DNA from 2 places in the Paenibacillus sp. FSL R7-0272 genome. Region 2 is predicted to be linked to the other one. Evidence: riboswitches for the same ligand, from Rfam matches in the RefSeq annotation. Region 2 holds a riboswitch; the other holds the start of a gene.
What was found. A riboswitch is a leader RNA that binds a small molecule or an ion and turns the genes downstream of it on or off. The one in region 2 is predicted to bind glycine.
Positions count from the first base shown of each region.

Region 1: another riboswitch for glycine. It lies ahead of sdaAB (L-serine ammonia-lyase, iron-sulfur-dependent subunit beta); the one in region 2 lies ahead of gcvT (glycine cleavage system aminomethyltransferase GcvT).

Region 1 is NZ_CP150221.1:534,555-539,509, forward strand. It holds gene pstA (phosphate ABC transporter permease PstA) at 1-364, shown strand, start outside; gene pstB (phosphate ABC transporter ATP-binding protein PstB) at 378-1,133, shown strand; glycine riboswitch at 1,660-1,833, shown strand; gene sdaAB (L-serine ammonia-lyase, iron-sulfur-dependent subunit beta) at 2,090-2,779, shown strand; gene sdaAA (L-serine ammonia-lyase, iron-sulfur-dependent, subunit alpha) at 2,769-3,704, shown strand; gene MKY23_RS02495 (alpha-glycosidase) at 3,961-4,955, opposite strand, start outside.
Region 2 is NZ_CP150221.1:4,885,989-4,890,943, forward strand. It holds gene MKY23_RS21610 (PTS mannitol transporter subunit IICB) at 1-607, opposite strand, end outside; gene gcvH (glycine cleavage system protein GcvH) at 1,052-1,444, opposite strand; glycine riboswitch at 1,791-1,913, shown strand; gene gcvT (glycine cleavage system aminomethyltransferase GcvT) at 2,247-3,389, shown strand; gene gcvPA (aminomethyl-transferring glycine dehydrogenase subunit GcvPA) at 3,386-4,741, shown strand; gene gcvPB (aminomethyl-transferring glycine dehydrogenase subunit GcvPB) at 4,828-4,955, shown strand, end outside.

The DNA of each region.
Region 1 (4,955 bases), 2.2 Mb from region 2:
GAAGATCATTACGTCCATCCTGTTGCCTGTGGCACTGCCAAGCTTGATCACTGGTACGATTCTGGCATCCGGTAGGATCTTCGGTGAAGCAGCGGCCCTGATGTTCACTGCGGGTATGAGTAGTCCACCGCTGGACTTTACGGACTGGAATCCAACAAGTCCGAGATCACCAATTAATCCACTTCGTCCTGCGGAAACACTAGCTGTACACATCTGGAAAGTCAACAGTGAAGGCATCGGACCAGATTCAAAAGAAGTTGCAGCAGGGGCTTCTGCCGTGCTGGTCATTCTGGTACTGGCATTCAATCTGAGCGCGCGCTGGATCGGCCGGGTTGTGTACCGCCGTATGACAGCTTCGAAATAAGGAGGAAATCCACATGGCCATACCTTTTGGTACGGAACAGTTAAGCATATATTATGGACATTTTCAGGCCGTGAAGCAGATCAGCCTGACTTTCCCCGAAGCGAGTGTAACGGCCCTGATCGGGCCGTCCGGTTGCGGGAAATCCACATTCCTTCGTTCGTTAAATCGGATGAATGATGAGATTGCCGGGTCCCGCACGGAAGGACATATCTGGATGGACGGCAATGACCTTAACGAACCGGGGACGGATGTAATCAAGCTTCGTCAGAAAATCGGCATGGTGTGGCAGAAGCCAAACCCTTTTCACAAGTCTATTTACAACAATATCGCATTTGGCCCCCGCTACCGCGGTACAAAAAGTAAGAAGGCACTGGATGAAATCGTGGAAAAAAGCTTGCGCCGTGCTGCCCTCTGGGATGAAGTGAAAGACAGACTACATGAGTCAGCCTTGGCACTTTCAGGTGGACAGCAACAGCGTCTCTGTATCGCGCGCGCGCTGTCTGTAGACCCGCAGATCCTATTGCTTGACGAGCCTGCATCTGCGCTTGACCCTGTATCTACGGGTAAAGTGGAGGAATTGATCTCGGAGCTGAAGCAGGAGCTACGCATCGTTATTGTTACCCATAACATGCAGCAGGCGGCTCGCATCTCGGATTATACCGCTTATTTTTATCTGGGCAGTATGGTTGAGCACGGGGAGACGGAGCACATTTTTACTAACCCGGACAACCGCTTGACGCAGGAATATATTATGGGGCGTTTTGGTTAATAAGAGTCAAGGGTGTAGCATAGATTTATATGTTTAGAGAAACACGAAATAACAGCATGATCTTTGAACGAGGGTGTTCAAGGATCATGCTTTTTTTTGTGTTTTTTTATATTTGAACATGCTTTATGAGTTATTTACGAGTACACAAATCGCTACAATTGTAGGATCGAACTGGAATGTTGCCTATAATATTATGTCACAAGTACATTGGCAGGTTCATATGTGTCTATGATTCGTACCTGTCATGGAGTGAGGGCGGTCTTCGTTATTCGGTGCTATATAAGTTGAACTTTTCTTTTACACATTAACGGAGTGGACTGTGTAAAATCTTTAGTTCAACTTATATAGAAAAGATCGAACAAGCCCTGAACCATATGAACGAAATGAGCATATCCTATATAGAAATGATGTGCTTTGAGAATACGTCACTTTTATTGACATATAGCGTATGGCATATTACGCTGTATATGATTGAATGCATGGCAGAATGGTGAACTTTCATCATGAAATAACAGAATATAGCGAATGATAACGAGCGGGAGAGACCTGAGCAGGATAATCGAGCACAGTACAAGTAGGCATGATTGATGCAATTTAGATTCAGAACTGTACTGTACAGATGGCTTAGGCACCGAAGGAGCAAGCAGTTATGCACCCGGCATAACCGTTAATCTCTCAGGTAAAAGTACCGTCGTTGGACGCAACTCTGGAGAGTGCGCGGAAGAAGCGCCACCCAAGGGGTATATGATTGTCAGATCGCTGAACAGAGGAGTACTTGAGTGTACTTGGCTTTGTTCTTCCTGACGTTATAATCATGAAACTCTCAGGTATCAAGGACAGAGAGAGGGCTAACGGCCTTCTTCTGTCCTTTTTTAATGTCATCATTCAGTAAATCAGGAACATTGTGGTGATTCTTGTCCAGATGTCGATGACAAAACCAATTGGAGGGTTACAAGGTGCGATTTAAAGATGTTTTTTCAATTATTGGCCCGTCGATGACGGGGCCATCCAGTTCACATACAGCCGGTGCGGCAAGATTGGGACGAATTGCGCGTCAGTGGCTGGGATGCACACCGGAACGTGCAAGGCTTACATTATATGGATCATTTGCGGATACCTATCAGGGACATGGAACAGATCTGGCACTAATCGGTGGTTTGCTGGGTTACGTTACAGATGATCCACGTATACCGGATGCAGAGCAATATGCAGATGAAGCAGGCATGGAGGTTGAATTTTACACCAGCGGTCTGCCAGCTCCCCATCCTAACACGGTCAAGATTGAATTGTGGCACGGCGAACGGGCATGCTCTTTAATAGGCGCTTCCATCGGTGGCGGCAGTGTATCTGTGCATGCTTTAAATGATTTTCGCGTACAGATCAGTGGAGAGTTTCCGACACTTGTTTTGCGTCATGCCGATAAAGCGGGAGTTCTGGCATCCGTGACCTCAACCATTAGCTCATCTGGAGTGAATATCGGCTATATGCAAGTGGATCGAAAGGCTCGTGATGGTGAGGCGCTTACAGCAATGGAGATGGATGCACCGCCGAGTGAAGACACGTTGAACAAGCTGCGTTCATTGGATCATATGCTGGATATTCGTGTGATTGATCTGAAGAGAGGGGGTGATCCGGATGCGGTTTAAACATCTACATGAATTGAACACCATCTGCACTGCGGAGTCCAAAACAATTGCACAGTTGATGATTGAAGAGCAGGTGCAGGAGACTAACACACCCGAAACAGACGTCGTAAAGCAAATGTCGGAGTACTACCAGGTGATGAAAGAAGCGGTTCGTAAAGGACTTACAGAAGATACAACCTCACGTAGCGGACTGACGGGTGGGGACGGGAAAAAGATGGCCGAATATATTCGCCAAGGCGAAACATGCTCAGGTGATGCTTCTGCCCTTGCCATGGCCTATGCGCTATGTGTATCGGAAGTAAATGCCTCTATGGGACGTATCGTGGCTACCCCAACGGCGGGCTCTTGTGGCATCATTCCGGGTGTGTTTATCAGCTCGCAGGAACGATTTGGCTGGACGGATGAACATCTGGTGAATGGATTGTTCTGCGCCGGTGCTATTGGATACGTGATCGCCAACAATTCATTTATTTCAGGGGCCGAGGGCGGCTGTCAGGCGGAAGTAGGATCAGCGATTGGCATGGCTGCCGGTGCGATGGTGGAGCTTCGCGGAGGGACACCGGAGCAGGTAGTGCATGCTGTAGGATTGGCTTTGAAAAATACACTGGGCCTCATCTGCGATCCGGTTGCTGGCCTTGTAGAGATTCCATGCATCGTGCGCAACGGACTCGGTGCCGTTACTGCACTGGCTGCCGCAGATATGGCACTCGCTGGTGTACGTAGTGCCATTCCGTCTGACGAAGTCATTGACGTGATGTTGGAGGTAGGCAGTGCGATGCCAAGCCGTCACCGCGAGACAGCGCAAGGTGGGCTCGCTCAGACACCTACAGGCCGCAAGATGATGGAGAAGCTGGCGAAACCAAAGGCCAAGCGGTTGCCGGATGAGTCATCCGAAACATCAACAACAGGCTCAGAGGCAGAATAGCAAGTGGATCATATACAGGACAGGGTCAGATAGCTTGGGAGTACAAAACCAGGTTCCGATTTAGCAAGTAGCAAGTAGTAATTATTAATTAGAGCATGTTAGTCGTTATTACATCATAACAAACAAGCGTCCGCGAACCTGGTTTTCTCAGGTTATGCGAGACGCTTGTTTGTCCAGTCTGCCTAAACCGCCAAGATAGCAGTCAACCAATCAGAATTGGAGAAGGCAGTCATGTATTGTTGTTTCAAAAAGGCATCTACTTTACTTCTGTGCGCATCACGGCATATCCGTAAGCAGGCAGTTCAATGGCAAGCACACCGTCTTCCAGAGCGGTGCGATGGTTGCCCTCAAACAGCTCCGTCCAAGGTTGCTCTCCTGCATCCAGTTCAACGATGGCGGTTTCCTCAGAACGGTTGAACAGAATGAGGATGCGTTCCTCGTCACTTTGCCGCTCCATCACAAGCTGGCTACCGCCTTCCTGAGCTTGCAGGAAACGGATGGTTCCGGCTGCTCGCAGAGCAGGATGAGCATGGCGCAGAGCAATCAGCTTTTGATAAAAGTGAAGTAGCTCCCGATCCTGCTTCGCTTCGTCCCACTCCATGCATTTGCGGCAACCTGGATCATGTTCTCCGTCAAGCCCGATCTCGTCACCATAATAGATACATGGGGCTCCCATATAACTGAACTGGAACAAGGCAGCCAGTTTCATCTTGCGTTGATCGCCCTCACACAAGGTAAGCAGGCGCGGAGTATCGTGACTGTCCAGTAAGTTGAATGCCACCTCGCTCGCTTGAAGTGGGTAGCGGGATAGCTGCCTGCCAAGGGCACTCGCGAATTGTTCAGCGTGCATCTTATCTTCCACAAAGAAATGATTTACGGCGGCGGTGAACGGATAGTTCATGGCAGCATCGAACTGGTCCCCTTGTAGCCAGGAAGAAGATTCGTTCCATATCTCACCTAGAATGTAGGCATCCGGGTTGGCTTCCTTAACAACCCGCCTGAAATCTCTCCAGAAAGCATCGTCCACTTCATCAGCTACATCAAGACGCCAACCGTCCGTTCCAACTTCCTTGATCCAATATTCCGCTACTTCGAGCAAGTAGGCCTTCACATCGGGATTCTCTGTATTCAGCTTGGGCATATGAGCCTCAAAGCCAAATGTCTCATAGGTTGGAATGCCATCCTTTACGTCGAGCGGGAATTCATGTACGTGAAACCAGTCCTTGTATTTAGACTTGGCACCAAGCTTTT
Region 2 (4,955 bases):
TAATGGCATTGTTCAGGAACAATACTTTACCCGGTTCAATAATCAGATTGACGAGTGGTAGCAAGCCCAGGTTCATCAAACCTTGTACGCCAGCAGACAACACTTTGCTAATGGCTTCTACTGCCGGCCCAATACCGAGCAAAGCAAAGATCGCCAAAATACCGCCGATAATTCCTGCCGAGAAATTGTTGACCAGCATCTCAAAACCGGCTCTGATCTTGCCCTCAATGGATTTATCGAACTTCTTGATCACCCATGCACCGAAAGGCCCCGCAATCATGGCCCCGAGGAACATTGGAATATCCGTTCCGACAATGACACCGATGGTCATAATCGCCCCGACGACACCACCACGCGTGCCATGCACCATCGTACCCCCGGTGTAACCGATCAGTATCGGCAGCAAATAAGTAATCATCGGCCCTACAAGCTGCTCTATTGTCGCATTCGGAAACCATCCTGTTTTAATAAACATCGCTGTAATTAATCCCCAAGCAATAAATGCTCCCATATTGGGCATGACCATACCGCTCAGAAATCGTCCGAAGCGTTGCACACCAACACGTAACCCACCTTTGGAATTGGATGTTTGATCCAAATTACTCATTGGTTTATCCTCCTTGAATCAAGTCATTATTCTTATGAAAGGGGGTATCATTTATCCCCTGCTGTAATCCTAAGCGAGAAACCCTTCCTGTTCAATCAAATGAAAGCGTACTTTCGTCATGAACAATGATGACAACATTGGATTATGTAATCGCTTTTAATTAGGAATATATGCTCAATCCGTTGATACATAAGGTTTTTATTGCCTATGACTTTATTCATATACAACATGCAAAGCGATAGAATAGCTTGGTCCGTTTGAAATTTTTTTATTCATGATTTTAAGTTACTCCTACTTAAATTCCTCCAATATGTAGAAAAAAGCAGCAAAAAAACCTGCATAAGCTTCATAGCTCACGCAGGTTTAAAGAACAAGATTTTTATATTCAAGTGAGATTATATATATGTCAATAAGTACAAATCAACTCGACAATCCAGTCGAATTCTATTCCTCAGTATGTTTAAGATAAGCATCCGCCTTCAGCAATGTGGATAATGCAGCTGTTACATCTCCATCGACACGGATTTCGATCATCCAACCTTCTTCGTAAGGAGAGCTATTCACCAGTTCTGGCGAGTCTTGCAAAGCTTCATTCACTGCAACAATGGTGCCGCTGACAGGTGAGAACAGATCAGATACCGTTTTGACGGATTCAATCGTACCGATGCTGTCTTCTGCTTTTACACCGGCTTCAAGATCAGGCAATTCTACAAACACAATGTCACCCAGCTGATGCTGCGCGAACTCGGTAATGCCAATACGTACGGTATCCTCCCCTACGGTTTGCACCCATTCGTGCTCTTTACTGTACAGGAAATCATTTCTCAATTCGCTCATCGATATCCGCCTCGCTTTTCATTAATGAGTGCATGCGTTCTTTGACCTTCACCTTTTTCCCAAACAATAGCGTATGATATTTCAGATTCAAATGTCAAGTTAGCTCACAGTTTATTTAAATTTCGACACCTCACCGTGTGTAACCTCACACTACTCTTTCTGCATATAATGGTGAATATTAGAATAGTAAGCGCACTCTTTTAAAATAACCGAACATTAATATAGTATAAACATTAAATATTCGTATTTTACACAATTTCAATGATATCGTTCTTGACATCAGGACTGTATTCACGTTTTAATGAGAAGAGCAACTGAAGTAAATTGGACTACGTATGAACCGCGGATGAATGTAAAGGGAGAGATTGCCCGTACACCCGGTTTGGGGATGTGCATGAGGCGGCGCCGAAGGAGTAAACCACCGACAAGCGGGGGTGAATCTCTCAGGCAAAAGGACTTTTACAGGACGCAACTCTGGAGAGCATCTAATCGTCCTATACGGACGTTATGATCACCCAAGGGGAAACCTGTCTGAATAAACGGCGGGGTAACTCTCAGGTACAAGGGACAGAGCCTAAGAATACAGCGTGCTACTCGGCATGCCGGTTCTTTGGCCTGTCCTTTTCCTTTTTCCCAAAAAATGAATTGCAGGTTCTATAATCGTACTGAACATAACCAATGAAAAAATGTAAAACAGGCGGCTGTTAACTCTCGATTACTAAAATTACTTAAGCATTAATGATCTGGCTCACAGAACGTGTTTTCATACTTGGCCTACTACGGCCCATGACGAGGTGATTGGATGTCTGATTTATTAAGAACACCACTCTTCCCCCTATACGCGCAATATGAAGGTGTACGTTGCATTGATTTTGGCGGTTGGGAGTTGCCCGTGCAGTTTAGCGGTATTCAAAAAGAGCATGAAGCCGTGCGCGAGCGTGCCGGGCTGTTTGATGTATCCCATATGGGCGAATTCACCGTAACGGGTGAACAGGCAGAAGCCTTTTTGCAAAATATGACAACCAACGACGTGACCGCAACTGTACCAGGTCAGGCACAATACACGCTGATGTGTTATCCTGATGGCGGTGTGGTGGATGACCTGCTCATCTATAAACTCGCGGAGCAACACTACATGCTGGTCGTCAATGCCTCCAATATCGACAAAGACTGGGCATGGTTGCAGGAGCACATTATACCAGGGGTGAACATGACCAATGATTCCGAGCAAACGGCGTTGCTTGCGCTACAAGGCCCTTTAGCGGTCGATATTCTCTCGAAGGTTACAGGTTCAGAGATAGATGCAAGCTCCATCGAACCGTTCCGCTTCGTGCAGCATGCCGAGGTATGCGGAGTAAAGCTGCTGCTATCACGAACCGGTTACACCGGAGAAGATGGCTTTGAACTGTATGTTGCAGCTGATCAGGCAGCTCTTGTATGGAACGGACTGATGGAAGCCGGTGCTGATGTAGGTCTCGTTCCAGCAGGACTTGGTGCACGTGATACATTGCGATTCGAAGCCAAGTTGCCTTTGTACGGTCAGGAATTATCACCAACCATCTCTCCACTGGAGGCAGGGCTGGGCATGTTTGTGAAACTGAACGCCGGGTCTTTTATCGGACACGAAGCTTTGTTGCAACAAAAAAATGACGGCCCTGCCCGCAAGCTGATCGGTATCGAAGTGCTGGAGCGTGGCATACCGCGGCCCCATTACCCGATCTATGCGGATGGCGTTCAGATTGGTGAAGTGACAACCGGTACACAGTCGCCGACCTTGAAACGTAATCTGGGGCTTGCCCTGATTGACAGCAAATATACTGCACTGGGTACACCACTGGAGATTGAGATTCGTGGCAAAAAGCTAAAAGCCGAGGTCGTCAAGGCCCCTTTTCATAAACGGACACGTACGTCAAAGACACCTACCCAAGGAGCTGAGCAAGCATGAGCAAGCACCGCTACATCCCCATGACAGAACAAGACCAGAGCGCTATGCTGGCCACGATCGGCGTGGATACACTTGAAGATTTGTTCAAAGATATCCCGCAGGAAATTCGTTACCAAGGCGAGTTGCCTGTGTCCTCCAAACTGGATGAATATGCCTTAACTCGCCATATGTCAAAGCAAGCTGGCTCCAATGCCAACTTTGAAACACACGCCAGCTTCCTCGGCGCAGGCATCTATGACCACCACATCCCTTCAGTCATCAACCATGTCATTTCCCGTTCGGAGTTCTATACAGCCTACACTCCTTATCAGCCGGAGATCAGCCAAGGAGAATTGCAGGCTATCTTTGAATTTCAGTCGTATATTTGTGAACTGACAGGTATGGCGGTAGCCAACGCGAGTATGTATGACGGAGCAACGGCCTTTGCAGAAGCTGGTAATCTTGCCGCCGCAGCTACCCGTCGCAAACAGCTTATCGTATCTCGCACCGTGCACCCTGAAGCCCGTCAAGTATTGCAGGCATACGCACATGGCCTGAGTCTGGAGATTGTAGAGATTGGTTATAAAGATGGAGTTACCGATTGGGATGCCCTGCAAGCGACCATTTCGGAAGATACTGCGGCGGTTATGATTCAAAGCCCGAACTTCTTTGGTGCCGTGGAAAATGTAAAACAGGCTGCCGACCTTGTGCACACGCACAAAGGACTGCTCGTGGTAAGCGCCAACCCGATGTCGCTCGGTCTGCTGGAAGCCCCAGGCAAGCTGGGCGCCGACATCGTTGTAGGCGATGCGCAGCCCCTCGGAATCGCCGCTTCGCTCGGCGGACCCACTTGCGGATACTTCGCCGTGTCCCAGGCTCACATGCGCCGGATTCCTGGTCGAATCGTCGGCCAGACGACCGATCGCAACGGCAAACGCGGTTTCGTGCTTACGTTGCAAGCACGTGAACAGCACATTCGCCGCGAAAAAGCGACATCTAACATCTGCTCAAATCAGGCGTTATTAGCGCTTAGTGCTTCTGTCTATATGTCTACCATGGGAAGACAAGGCATGATTGATGTTGCTGATCTGAATTTGCAAAAGAGTCACTATGCACGAAATACGTTAACAGCTATTCCCGGAGTGAGACTTACTTTTACTGCTCCTACGTTTAACGAGTTCGTCATCCAGCTCCCTGAAAAAACCGATGTGGATGCTCTTCAGCTGAAACTGCTGGATGCAGGCTTCATCGGCGGTTATGAACTCGGACGTGAATATTCGGAACTGGCAGGACATATGCTCATTGCGGTCACCGAACGACGCAGCAAAGAAGAGATCGATGAATTCGCACGTGTATTGGAGGGATCGCTGTGACTCAGGAAACGACCACAAAAGTAACCATTGCGGGAGCTTCATCGGAAACATCTAACCTACATCAGTCAGTCAATGTGCAGACTGGAATGGACTCGCAAGCATTAGGAAATTCGACCAGTCCGCAAGTCGCACCATCCGTTGCTCCCGAACAAACTCTAATTTTTGAACTGAGCAGTCCCGGACGTGTGGCCTATTCCTTGCCGGAATGTGATGT